2 regions of the Paenibacillus sp. FSL R5-0470 genome follow, and region 2 is predicted to be linked to the other one. Evidence: a T-box and tRNA genes for the amino acid it is inferred to sense, from the RefSeq annotation. Region 2 holds a T-box; the other holds one or more tRNA genes.
The links. A T-box is a leader RNA that pairs with one kind of tRNA and senses whether it is charged. The one in region 2 lies ahead of metG (methionine--tRNA ligase), so its partner is inferred to be a tRNA-Met.

Region 1: it encodes a tRNA-Met, which carries the amino acid that the T-box ahead of metG (methionine--tRNA ligase) is inferred to sense. The anticodon was not compared.

The regions. Positions count from the first base shown of each region.
Region 1 is NZ_CP150238.1:942,968-949,896, reverse strand. Features, by position in the region: gene MKY99_RS04185 (GreA/GreB family elongation factor) at 142-597, shown strand; gene MKY99_RS04180 (YdeI/OmpD-associated family protein) at 698-1,162, opposite strand; tRNA gene MKY99_RS04175 (tRNA-Gly) at 1,265-1,335, opposite strand; tRNA gene MKY99_RS04170 (tRNA-Pro) at 1,348-1,421, opposite strand; tRNA gene MKY99_RS04165 (tRNA-Arg) at 1,452-1,528, opposite strand; tRNA gene MKY99_RS04160 (tRNA-Gly) at 1,537-1,611, opposite strand; tRNA gene MKY99_RS04155 (tRNA-Leu) at 1,618-1,701, opposite strand; tRNA gene MKY99_RS04150 (tRNA-Lys) at 1,717-1,792, opposite strand; tRNA gene MKY99_RS04145 (tRNA-Gln) at 1,800-1,874, opposite strand; tRNA gene MKY99_RS04140 (tRNA-Asp) at 1,891-1,968, opposite strand; tRNA gene MKY99_RS04135 (tRNA-Met) at 1,994-2,070, opposite strand; tRNA gene MKY99_RS04130 (tRNA-Met) at 2,143-2,219, opposite strand; tRNA gene MKY99_RS04125 (tRNA-Val) at 2,237-2,312, opposite strand; tRNA gene MKY99_RS04120 (tRNA-Glu) at 2,319-2,390, opposite strand; tRNA gene MKY99_RS04115 (tRNA-Ser) at 2,407-2,499, opposite strand; tRNA gene MKY99_RS04110 (tRNA-Asn) at 2,505-2,580, opposite strand; tRNA gene MKY99_RS04105 (tRNA-Ile) at 2,584-2,660, opposite strand; rRNA gene rrf (5S ribosomal RNA) at 2,719-2,835, opposite strand; rRNA gene MKY99_RS04095 (23S ribosomal RNA) at 2,911-5,839, opposite strand; rRNA gene MKY99_RS04090 (16S ribosomal RNA) at 6,099-6,929, opposite strand, start outside.
Region 2 is NZ_CP150238.1:4,158,276-4,165,204, reverse strand. Features, by position in the region: gene htpG (molecular chaperone HtpG) at 34-1,914, shown strand; gene MKY99_RS18310 (DUF4362 domain-containing protein) at 1,940-2,416, opposite strand; T-box leader at 2,545-2,806, shown strand; gene metG (methionine--tRNA ligase) at 2,851-4,497, shown strand; gene MKY99_RS18300 (glycoside hydrolase) at 4,748-6,929, opposite strand, start outside.

The DNA.
Region 1 (6,929 bases), 3.2 Mb from region 2:
TGGATTTACATATAGAAGCTGTTATACTGATCAGAAGGTTCCCTCTAGGGGACCTCTATTTGTATAGGAGGGATTTTAATATGGCAACGCGTCATAACAAATTTGCAAAGAATGTGCTACTTAGAGGGGGTGAAATCTACTATGAACCATAGTCTAATTTATGAAGGCTCAAGGACACAACTGGTCCAGCAGCTTATTTATTTTGATGAGGAAAAAATCGCATTTCTAAATCAGTATTTCCCGGAACGAAGCAAACAAAGAAGTAATGCTGAAACGCTGTTGTCCCGTTATTGCTCCGAGCTGGAACAATTACTTTCCCGTTTCAATGGTGAAGAATTGAATTCACTCGTATTGATTGGAAGTCAGCTTCAGCTACGCTACTTAGACGACAATACTACAGATACCTACACCATCGTATTTCCAAACCAGGCAGAACCCAATGATAACAAGATTTCAATGTTCTCGCCTATTGGCATGCAGCTGCTGTTAGCTCAGATCGGCAGTACATGTCAGCTAGCTATTCCTTCAGGTGAGTTATCAGTAAAAATCGAAAGTATTAAGTTTGTGAATTGTGGTGAGGTGGCCGTTCTTATTTAAGCCCACTTGCACATATCACCAACATTAACAGCGTCCCTTTCCAATCTTATGGAAGAGGACGCTGTTCATCTATTCAGCCTGCTAAGCACTCTTCATACTTTTATTTGAGCCTCAATCCTTCACCCAGTTTACTGACTGATTTTTTGATACGAGATGCTCTGGTTTCAGGTCTTTTCGCCGCTTCGATCCAAGATACATATTCCTTCTGATAAGAATAAGCCAGACCGTTATAATAAGCTTCTGCCTGCTCATGGATACTCAACGCATCAAGGAAATCCTCTGGGGCTTCTACCTCCCGTAATTGATGATCTTGCTCCATCGTCACATGCACAATATCACCAGGTTGAGCTTTGGCTAGATCCCGTAGTTCCTTCTTTACCACCATAAAATGCTTTCCGTTTCCATGGGGCATAAGCGTTCCTCTATAGGGGATTCCATTTACACTTCCTTTTACCTGTATTCTGGACTTTGTTTCAAATATTTGTTCGGCATCAAAAGGGACGTTAAGATAAGTCCAGCTCCCACTTGCATCAGGTCGCACTAATTTAGCTTCAAATTCAAACATTGCTACCTCCTCAACTAAAAGCCCTAAGTTCTATTGTATCCATATGAATGTAACTATACAAAAAAACACCTGCCTATAATAGACAGATGTTTCTTAATTATAAGCGGGTGATGGGAATCGAACCCACGCTATCAGCTTGGAAGGCTGAAGTTCTACCATTGAACTACACCCGCAAAGGTATAAAATCGGGATGACACGATTTGAACATGCGACCCCCTGGTCCCAAACCAGGTGCTCTACCAAGCTGAGCTACATCCCGTCAAAACATGTAATTACTTAGTAATAAAAATGGCGCGCCCTGAGAGATTCGAACTCCCGGCCTTTTGATTCGTAGTCAAACGCTCTATCCAGCTGAGCTAAGGGCGCAAAAATTATGGAGCGGAAGACGGGAATCGAACCCGCGACCCTCGCCTTGGCAAGGCGATGCTCTACCGCTGAGCCACTTCCGCAAAATATGGTGCGCGTGAAGGGACTTGAACCCCCACGTCGTGAAACGCCAGATCCTAAGTCTGGTGCGTCTGCCATTCCGCCACACGCGCACACTTTGAAAATAATGGTGAGCCATGAAGGACTCGAACCTTCGACACCCTGATTAAAAGTCAGGTGCTCTACCAACTGAGCTAATGGCTCTCATAAATGGCTGGGGATATAGGATTTGAACCTATGCATGACGGAGTCAAAGTCCGTTGCCTTACCGCTTGGCTAATCCCCAACAATAATTAACTAAATGGCGGAACCGACGAGATTCGAACTCGCGATCTCCTGCGTGACAGGCAGGCATGTTAGGCCAACTACACCACGGTTCCATAGACATAATGCATAAGAGTAAATTGGTTGCGGGGGCAGGATTTGAACCTGCGGCCTTCGGGTTATGAGCCCGACGAGCTACCGGGCTGCTCCACCCCGCGTCATTTAATAATTATATACTATTCATTTACACTAAACCAGCTAGTCCCAAAACATAATGCTTAAGGAAAATTTGGTTGCGGGGGCAGGATTTGAACCTGCGGCCTTCGGGTTATGAGCCCGACGAGCTACCGGGCTGCTCCACCCCGCGTCGTTCTTAAATGAATATGGTGGAGGCTGAGGGGATCGAACCCCCGACCCTCTGCTTGTAAGGCAGATGCTCTCCCAGCTGAGCTAAGCCTCCATGTTATGACCCGTATGGGATTCGAACCCATGTTACCTCCGTGAAAGGGAGGTGTCTTAACCCCTTGACCAACGGGCCATGCTAATAAACTTTATGGCGGAGAGAGAGGGATTCGAACCCTCGAGACGCTTGTGGCGCCTACACGATTTCCAATCGTGCTCCTTCGGCCAAACTCGGACACCTCTCCATAAATGGCTCCCCGAACAGGACTCGAACCTGTGACAACTCGATTAACAGTCGAGTGCTCTACCAACTGAGCTATCAGGGAATATGGTGGGCCTTAGTGGACTCGAACCACCGACCTCACCCTTATCAGGGGTGCGCTCTAACCAGCTGAGCTAAAGGCCCTTTTTAAGACACATCAATATTAAGGGCAAAAAAAATACCACGGGTAATGTGGTTGTCCGCTTGGCGACGTCCTACTCTCCCAGGACCCTTCGGTCCAAGTACCATCGGCGCTGGAGGGCTTAACGGTCGTGTTCGGGATGGGTACGTGTGGAACCCCTCCGCTATCGCCACCAAACGGGCATTTACATCGTAAATGCTCAGGCTTGAGTCGCCTGAAAACTGAATCCGAATTGAATTTGCGTATTAAGTATAGGATAAGCCCTCGACCGATTAGTATTGGTCAGCTCCATGCATTACTGCACTTCCACCTCCAACCTATCTACCTCGTCGTCTTCAAGGGGTCTTACTAATTGGGAAATCTCATCTTGAGGGGGGCTTCACGCTTAGATGCTTTCAGCGCTTATCCCGTCCGTACGTAGCTACCCAGCCATGCTTCTGGCGAAACAACTGGTGCACCAGCGGTACGTCCATCCCGGTCCTCTCGTACTAAGGACAGCTCCTCTCAAATTTCCTGCGCCCACGACAGATAGGGACCGAACTGTCTCACGACGTTCTGAACCCAGCTCGCGTACCGCTTTAATGGGCGAACAGCCCAACCCTTGGGACCTACTTCAGCCCCAGGATGCGATGAGCCGACATCGAGGTGCCAAACCTCCCCGTCGATGTGGACTCTTGGGGGAGATAAGCCTGTTATCCCCAGGGTAGCTTTTATCCGTTGAGCGATGGCCCTTCCATGCGGTACCACCGGATCACTAAGTCCGACTTTCGTCCCTGCTCGACTTGTAGGTCTCGCAGTCAAGCTCCCTTATGCCTTTGCACTCTTCGAATGATTTCCAACCATTCTGAGGGAACCTTGGAACGCCTCCGTTACTCTTTAGGAGGCGACCGCCCCAGTCAAACTGCCCGCCTGACACGGTCCCCGTACCCGGTAAGGGTACTAGGTTAGAACCTAGATACGATCAGGGTGGTATCCCAACGGCGCCTCCACCGAAGCTTGCGCTCCGATTTCTACGGCTCCCACCTATCCTGTACAGATCGTACCCAAATTCAATATCAAGCTGCAGTAAAGCTCCATGGGGTCTTTCCGTCTTGTCGCGGGTAACCTGCATCTTCACAGGTATTAAAATTTCACCGGATCTCTCGTTGAGACAGCGCCCAAGTCGTTACGCCATTCGTGCGGGTCAGAATTTACCTGACAAGGAATTTCGCTACCTTAGGACCGTTATAGTTACGGCCGCCGTTTACTGGGGCTTCGGTTCATAGCTTCGGGTTACCCCTAACCACTCCCCTTAACCTTCCAGCACCGGGCAGGCGTCAGCCCGTATACTTCGCCTTGCGGCTTCGCACAGACCTGTGTTTTTGCTAAACAGTCGCTTGGGCCTTTTCACTGCGGCCCCCTCGTGCTATTCACACTACCGGGGCACCCCTTCTCCCGAAGTTACGGGGTCATTTTGCCGAGTTCCTTAACGAGAGTTCTTCCGCGCGCCTTAGAATTCTCTTCTCGCCTACCTGTGTCGGTTTGCGGTACGGGCACCTTCTCCTGGCTAGAGGCTTTTCTTGGCAGTGTGAGATCATGACCTTCGCTACTGTAATTTTCGCTCCCCATCACAGCCCAGCCTTAACGATGTGCGGATTTGCCTACACATCAGCCTCACTGCTTAGACGGACATATCCATCAGTCCGCGTCACTACCCTCCTGCGTCACCCCATCGCTCATAGCGGATTACGGTGGTACAGTAATTTCAAACTGTTGTCCTTCGACTACGCCTTTCGGCCTCGCCTTAGGTCCCGACTTACCCTGAGCGGACGAGCCTTCCTCAGGAAACCTTGGGCTTTCGGCGGATCAGATTCTCACTGATCTTTTCGTTACTCATACCGGCATTCTCACTTGTATGCTGTCCAGCGCTCCTTACGGTACACCTTCAACCCACATACAACGCTCCCCTACCCCAGATACATACGTATCTAGCCATAGCTTCGGTGGTGTGTTTAGCCCCGTTACATTTTCGGCGCAGAGTCACTCGACCAGTGAGCTATTACGCACTCTTTCAATGGTGGCTGCTTCTAAGCCAACATCCTGGTTGTCTGTGCAACTCCACATCCTTTCCCACTTAACACACACTTGGGGACCTTAGCTGATGGTCTGGGCTGTTTCCCTTTTGACAATGGATCTTAGCACTCACTGTCTGACTCCCGGCAATAAGTATATGGCATTCGGAGTTTGACTGAGCTTGGTAATCCTTGCGGACCCCGCACCCAATCAGTGCTCTACCTCCACTACTCTTATACCGAGGCTAGCCCTAAAGCTATTTCGGGGAGAACCAGCTATCTCCGAGTTCGATTGGAATTTCTCCGCTACCCCCACCTCATCCCCGCATTTTTCAACATGCGTGGGTTCGGGCCTCCAGTGCGTGTTACCGCACCTTCACCCTGGACAGGGGTAGATCACACGGTTTCGGGTCTACGTCCACATACTCAATCGCCCTATTCAGACTCGCTTTCGCTGCGGCTCCGTCTTCTCGACTTAACCTTGCATGTTAAACGTAACTCGCCGGTTCATTCTACAAAAGGCACGCCATCACCCATAGATCGGGCTCTGACTTTTTGTAAGCACACGGTTTCAGGTTCTATTTCACTCCCCTTCCGGGGTGCTTTTCACCTTTCCCTCACGGTACTGTTTCACTATCGGTCGCCAGGTAGTATTTAGCCTTAGCAGATGGTCCTGCTGGATTCATACGGGGTTTCACGTGCCCCGCACTACTCGGGATCCGTCTCGGAGAGAACACAGTTTAGGTTACAGGGCTTTTACCTCTATCGCGGGCCTTTCCAGACCTCTTCACCTACCATATTCCTTTGTAACTCCATGTGAGACGTCCCACAACCCCTAAGAGCAAGCTCTTAGGTTTAGGCTGTTCCGCGTTCGCTCGCCGCTACTGACGGAATCACTATTGTTTTCTCTTCCTCAGGGTACTTAGATGTTTCAGTTCCCCTGGTCTGCCTCTACATCTCCTATGTGTTCAGAGATGAGTAACTGCGAATTACCACAGCTGGGTTTCCCCATTCGGACACCCCCGGATCAAAGCTTGCTTACAGCTCCCCGAGGCAGTTTCGTTGTTCGCCACGTCCTTCGTCGGCTCCTGGCGCCTAGGCATCCTCCGTGTGCTCTTATTAGCTTAACCTCGATTTTTCCGCAGGAAAATATCAAACGATATCTTCTTTGAAAAATCTCACTAATAACATTTACTTGTTTACACAAGTTGCTAAAAGATGTTCTAAAACGCAAATTCGTTTCGGTATCCAGTTTTCAAGGATCAAGTTTAAAGATGAGAGTTTAAACTCTCAAAACTGAGCAACGAGTGAGTAACAGGCCTAAACCTGAGTTGTGGAAGTTTAACTTCCGATTTGAATGTCTTCATTGCAGAAGACGATTCTCCATAGAAAGGAGGTGATCCAGCCGCACCTTCCGATACGGCTACCTTGTTACGACTTCACCCCAATCATCTACCCCACCTTCGGCGGCTGGCTCCCTTGCGGGTTACCCCACCGACTTCGGGTGTTGTAAACTCTCGTGGTGTGACGGGCGGTGTGTACAAGACCCGGGAACGTATTCACCGCGGCATGCTGATCCGCGATTACTAGCAATTCCGACTTCATGCAGGCGAGTTGCAGCCTGCAATCCGAACTGAGACCGGCTTTGATGGGATTGGCTTCACCTCGCGGTTTCGCTTCCCGTTGTACCGGCCATTGTAGTACGTGTGTAGCCCAGGTCATAAGGGGCATGATGATTTGACGTCATCCCCACCTTCCTCCGGTTTGTCACCGGCAGTCACTCTAGAGTGCCCAACATTACTTGCTGGCAACTAAAGTTAAGGGTTGCGCTCGTTGCGGGACTTAACCCAACATCTCACGACACGAGCTGACGACAACCATGCACCACCTGTCTCCTCTGTCCCGAAGGCCGCCACTATCTCTAGTGGATTCAGAGGGATGTCAAGACCTGGTAAGGTTCTTCGCGTTGCTTCGAATTAAACCACATACTCCACTGCTTGTGCGGGTCCCCGTCAATTCCTTTGAGTTTCAGTCTTGCGACCGTACTCCCCAGGCGGAGTGCTTACTGTGTTAACTTCGGCACCAAGGGTATCGAAACCCCTAACACCTAGCACTCATCGTTTACGGCGTGGACTACCAGGGTATCTAATCCTGTTTGCTCCCCACGCTTTCGCGCCTCAGCGTCAGTTACAGCCCAGAAAGTCGCCTTCGCCACTGGTG
Region 2 (6,929 bases):
AAGATGTTATTTTGAAAGGAGATTTACTTATTCATGGCCAAAAAAGAGTTTAAAGCCGAATCGAAAAGATTGCTGGAAATGATGATTAACTCCATTTATACACAACGGGAAATTTTTCTGCGCGAGTTGATTTCTAATGCAAGTGATGCAATTGATAAGATCTATTACAAAGCATTAGCTGATGAAAGCCTGGTCTTCAATAAAGAAGATTATTATATTAAAGTGACTGCCGATAAGGCGAACAGAACTTTGACGATCTCCGATACAGGTATCGGGATGACACAAGAAGAGCTGGAGAATAACTTAGGAACAATCGCGAAGAGTGGATCTCTTGCATTTAAGAAAGAGAACGAAGCCAAGGATGGTCACAATATCATCGGACAGTTCGGTGTTGGCTTCTATGCTGCGTTTATGGTAGCAGATGACGTAATTGTGATCAGTAAGGCGCTTGGTAGCGACGAGGCCTTTAAATGGGAGTCTAAGGGCGCTGATGGCTATACTATCGAGCCTGTCGAGAAGGATTCTGTAGGTACTGAAGTGATTTTGAAGATTAAAGAGAATACTGAAGAAGATCAATACGATGAATACTTGGAAGAGTATCGCCTGAAATCCATCATTAAAAAATATTCTGACTTCATTCGTTTCCCAATTAAAATGGACGTGAAGGAGCAAAAGCCAAAAGAAGGCACAGAGAACGAGTTCGAGGAAGTTGTTCAAGAACAAACCGTGAACAGTATGGTGCCAATCTGGCGGAAGAACAAAAACGAGCTGACTACAGAAGATTACGATAACTTCTATGCAGAGAAACGTTACGGCTTCGATAAGCCGCTTAAACATATTCATATCAGTGCAGATGGTGCTGTAGTGTATAATGCGATCTTGTTTATCCCAGAGAATACACCATTTGATTATTACACAAAGGAATATGAAAAAGGTCTTGAGCTCTATTCCAATGGTGTATTGATCATGAACAAATGTGCGGATCTGCTGCCTGACTATTTTAGCTTTGTAAAAGGTATGGTAGATTCAGAGGATCTTTCGCTAAACATCTCCAGAGAAATGCTCCAGCATGACCGTCAGCTGACTCTGATCGCTAAGAACATTAAGAATAAAGTGAAGAGTCAACTGCAAAGCTTGCTGAAGGATGAAAGAGAGAAATATGAGCAGTTCTATAATGCTTTTGGCAGACAGCTTAAGTTTGGTGTGTATAACGATTATGGAATGCACAAAGATACACTTCAAGATTTGCTGATGTTCTACTCCTCCAAGGAGAAGAAGCTGGTAACACTGGACGAATATGTATCAAGAATGCCAGAAGATCAGAAGTACATCTACTATGCATCCGGAGAGTCGATCGACAGAATCGAAAAGCTCCCACAGACCGAGCTTGTATCGGATAAAGGGTATGAAATTCTCTACTTCACTGATGATATTGATGAATTTGCGATCAAGATGATCATGTCTTATAAAGAAAAAGAATTTAAATCCGTATCCAGTGGTGATCTGGGTATCGAAGCAGACGAAGCGGACAAGCCAACGGAAGCGGAAGAGAACGAAAACAAGGAGCTTTTTGAAGCGATGAAGGACATCTTGTCCGGCAAAGTGAAGAATGTTAAAGCTTCCAAACGTTTGAAGACTCATCCGGTATGCCTCTCTGCTGAAGGTGAACTGACAATCGAGATGGAAAAAATCCTGAAATCGATGCCGAATGGGCAAGAGGTTCAAGCGGATAAGGTACTCGAAATCAACATCCATCACGAAGTCTTCCAGTCTTTGAAAGCAGCAGCTGAGAACGATAAAGAGAAGCTCGGTTTATACACGAACCTGCTGTACAACCAAGCACTGTTGATCGAAGGTCTACAGGTTAGTGATCCTGTTCAATTCACCAATGATATTTGCAAAATCATGAAATAGATATTAGAAAAGCCATCCTATCGTATTACGATTGGGTGGCTTTTTTTGTGCGGAAAAGGTAGTAATCGATTTCAGAGTCATTATTTGTGCAACCGCTGATCGAATAGATTATTTCACCTTGTGTGTTTTTTTTACTCGTCACTTCGGAGCAGGTATCGGTTCTAACTCCTGTGTTACTTCCACCGAATGCATCATTAGAAGTATCGTAGCTATAACTAATTACATTGCCATCAAACTTCAAATCCTTAAATATGGGATCGCCCTCATCTGTGTAACTTGTAACTCGTATATTGTCTGCTTTTTTGCTGGAGAGATTAGTTATAAATTGCTCAAATTTATCGAGGTTGTACACTTTTTCAAAAGAAACAATATCCCCTCTACTGATGGCTTTTTCGGAAGTATAGGGTTCACTTTTTGGAACAGAATTAACCTTATTATCGGAACAACCCCATACCCCTGCTAGTAAAAGAACAGAGAGTATAAGCAAGTTTACTTTTTTCATTGAAGGACCTCCTCCTTGTAACTTATTTATATAAAAGACGAAAATTAATTGAAAAAGTTACAGTGAGCTTGATGTTTCACATTGACAATAAACAGAAAATTAAGTATCATTTCCAGTAACTTGAATATTTAAAGGCAAAGAAGAGAAAGAGTACCACGGCAATTCTTTCTACAGAGAGCTCCGGTCGCTGAAAAGGAGTAAAGAAAAACCTTGGGAATATGGTCTCAGAGCTGCGTATCGAAACCTTTTGGGTTGTAGGCTGCGCCGGAACCTGCATCCGTTATAGTGCTAGGGTATAAACGTTTATTAACGTCGTACCTGAAGAGGTAAATGTCATGAGGCATTTATAAAATTAGGTGGTAACACGTGAGTAGAACTCTCGTCCTTTGTGGATGGGAGTTTTTTTGTTGTCTAAAAAAAGGAGGAGAAGGTTAATGAGTAATGTGTTTATTGGTGGTGCTTGGCCGTATGCGAATGGATCTTTACATCTTGGAAGATTATCAAGTGTGTTGCCTGGGGATGTGCTGGCACGCTATTTTCGCAGCAAGGGGGATAACGTTTTATATGTGTCAGGCAGCGATTGTCATGGCACACCTGTAGCGGTTCAGGCTGCTAATGAAGGGATCACACCCGAAGCTTTTGCCAGTCGATACCACGAAGAGTTTCTGCAGTGTTTTGAACAGCTGGGATTTAGTTATGATCTTTATACTCGAACGGATCAACAGCAGCATCATAAGGTTGTGCAAGAGTTGTTTGCGAAGCTACTAGAGAATGGTCATTTATATAAAAAAACCATTGCGCAATGTTACTGTGAGGTGGATCAGCGCTTTTTGCCAGACAGATACGTGGAAGGGACTTGTCCAGTATGTGGCCAGCGGGCGCGTGGAGATCAATGCGATTATTGTTCTACGATTCTAGACCCTGCCGATTTATTGGACAGAGTCTGTAAATTATGTGGGAATACACCGTCAGAACGACCGACAGAACATTTTTATCTTAGCTTATCTAAATTTCAATCTGAATTAACGGAATATGTAGAGGAAGCACAATTTTGGAGAGAAAACGCTATAAAACTGACCAAACGTTATTTAAAAGAAGAACTGCAGGACCGCGCGGTAACAAGAGACTTATCTTGGGGTGTAGATGTTCCTTTAGCTGGATTTGAAGACAAGAAGATTTATGTTTGGATTGAGGCGGTAAGTGGTTATTTATCAGCCAGTAAGCAGTGGGCTGCACAGTCTGGGCGGAGCTGGGAGGATTTTTGGTCAGAGGAACAAGAGGACATCACCGCTTATTATGTCCATGGTAAAGATAATATTCCTTTTCACACCCTGATATGGCCAGCCGTCTTATTAGGAGCAAGAGAACTACATTTACCGGATCGGATTATATCCAGCGAATATTTAACCCTTGAAGGGCAGAAGTTCTCCACTAGCCGTAATTGGGCAGTCTGGGTACCTGATATTCTAGAGCGGTATCATCCTGACTCTATTCGTTATTTCTTAATTGCCAACGGGCCTGAGAAGCGGGATACGGATTTTTCCTGGAGAGAGTTTATTTATAGTCATAATGGTGAGCTGCTTGGAGCATTTGGTAACTTTGTGAATCGCTCATTGGCTTTTGTAGAGAAGTTTTATGAAGGGATCGTGCCAAGTGGAAAGTTAGATAAGGGGTGGAGCGACAACATTGACCTCTTGTATCTGGAGTCAGGACGCCTAATTGAAGCGGGAGATTTGAAGGATGCGCTCGAGTATATTTTCTTTTATGTACGTAAGGCAAATCAGTATTTTGATCGGCAAAAACCTTGGATTCAGGTAAAAGAAGATCAGGAGTCCTGTGGTTCTACAATATATACATGCGTGCAGATTATAGCTAATTTGGCGAATTTGCTGCATCCGTTTCTACCGTTTTCTTGTGAGAAGATCAGGGGATTCCTATCGCTTGAACTACCGAATTGGAAGCCCCGCTCGGTTCCCCCTTATCAACAGGTAACTGATTTGCAATTGTTGTTTGAACGAATTGATATAAGTCAAATTAAAGAAGAAGAGCAAAGATTAGAACAACAAAAAGTCAATAAATAGGAATGGTTAAGACAAGCTCCGGGCAGGATCTTTAACCCTTTAAAAACATCCCTGCTGATTAACCAATAAATTACATCACAGCATAGCAAAAAGGACGCCTTTTTTTGTGGAATCATATGTACCATCAAATGACTCTGTAACAGAAAGAGGCGACCTCATGTGAAAGTCTAAAATGCTTCCAAATCTTATTCAATCCGTACTTCTCGAGGAAGACTTTGTGATTCGTCTAACTGATAATATGATTATTCTCTTACTTACTTGTTCTCCATGCAAGGATACCCGCGTTCATACTCTTACAAGCCTCTAATGCTACTTCTGACGTATTAAGCTCATCCCCCCAAGCGATGTAGTAACGGAATTCATAGAATCCACCTAGTGTCGCCTTAAAGTTCGTTTCCCAATAATTATTCATGGGCCATGAATAGAGATGGGCTGGATCATGCGCGAGTCCAGGGTGTCCGCTCAATAGTCGATCCTCATAGTCTAAGGAGCCGAGTTGGATGAGAGGTGTATCTGGCATCGCAATGGCAACACCACGTGTGTCACGGACAAAAGCTACACCTTCATCGACACAATAGAAATCTGCTAAGGATCCAGGCAATTGATCAATTCGTGGACGTAAGGCTGCGCCTGTCTTTTCTATCCACAGCGCATCTTGCCCAGCAGCGGGAGCACTCCCAAACGGAAGTGAAATGTACACATTTTCTGGATCCCATACACTTTCCTTATGCATGCGTACAGCTACATCAGCACGTGCGCGATCACCGTATACGGTGACGAGTAAGGAATAGTGACTGCAACCATTCACGCGATATGTCAATTGAACTTTTCCATAAAGGGCACCCTTTTCAATGATATTGACATCAACTAATGCTCCGACAGAGGTTATCGCATCAGCGCCTCTACGATTTCGTCCCATCTTACGACGTACATCATACATGCCAAATTCATTAGGTGCTTGTGTTACGTTGTAGACAGGGGAGAATGCATTGTGTTTCCGATCAGACCGTAGTAAATTTTGTTGACTGCTTTTGTCGAACCACTTCGTAATCCCTGCCCCAAGTTCCCATTCGATCCGAACGAAAGGTGACTCGATAAATTTAGGCGTCACATGTAGCTTCGGTGGAACCGGAGGAATAATATCCAGCATGCGATCGGATCCAACATAATCGGTTCGATATGCTGTTACGGGCGGATGCGCTTCGATTGCCTTGATCGTCAATTGGACCTTTTGATTCGGCTGCAAGGTTACTGGAATGGTAATGATGACCCCGCGGTGTGCCGTCACCATTTGTGCTTCATAGACAGTTCCAGTCACTTCATCGAGTACTTCAAAACCATTTTTCAGCTCTGTAATGTACCAGCCCTCCATAATTAATTGGGCATAATCGGTTTGGACAAAGTTATTTGGGTTATGCAACTCAAATTTCATAGGGCGATCTGGTCCTAATAGTGCATCTCCTTGTGCCTCAAGGATATCGTATAATGCGGTATGGGCAAGTGCACTCGCATTTGCGGCATAAGCTTCTTTACGACAGCCCAGCTCTTGTACGAATGGGTTCCAAGGTTCTGTCACAGAGGAATGGTATCCCCATGTATGTTCAGCAAATAAAGCCAACTCGTATTCAATCGCCTCAAGCCGCTCTTGGTCAACAATCTCACGGGTAGGATCTAATTGCTTCACTTTCGTGTACACGCGTTGCGCCTCTCGGAAGATCTGAACATGCATCGGAGTAGTAGCTGAGCCATCTGTCCACCAATCCGGCCAATCTCCTCGAAAGGTCTCGATCTCATCCGGATGCTCGTTCGCATATGCTCTTAAATCTGTAAAGAAATCATCCAGTGTCGCTGGTTGAATCAAGATCCGATCACCATGCAACGCATTCCAATGGTTTACAAAATCCATTAATGCGGCATTCGGTGAGCCATTATCTGTAGGGAGCCCAGATACCATGACAGGTACTAACGGGAAGGTATAGCCATCTTCAACTAATTGCTCTAAATATCGATCAAACCGCGCTTCAGCGACTTCCAAGGACACGCCTTTTCGCACGTCATGCTCATCACGAATCGTATAGGAACCTCCTATACCAGGAATCAAGCCGAGGTCATTTCCGAACATATAATGCTCGCCACTCCACGTTAGAATTCGATCACCTTTTGGTGTTTCCCACCAGAATGGAATTTGTTTCTTCCATAATGGAAACATAGAGTGATGTGTATGAATACAGGTTATTAAATTCTCGATACCAGCATCGGCCAAGACTTGACTATATCCCCAACCAAAGCCAGTGATGTCTGCAGTCATAGCAGAACGTACCGGGAATTGAATCGATTGACCATAGTCAGTAATCCGTTGAATCATGACGGAGAGCATCTCTTGATTTAATTGCTCGCCGAAATTGAGATAGGTTCCAGATAGACCGATATAG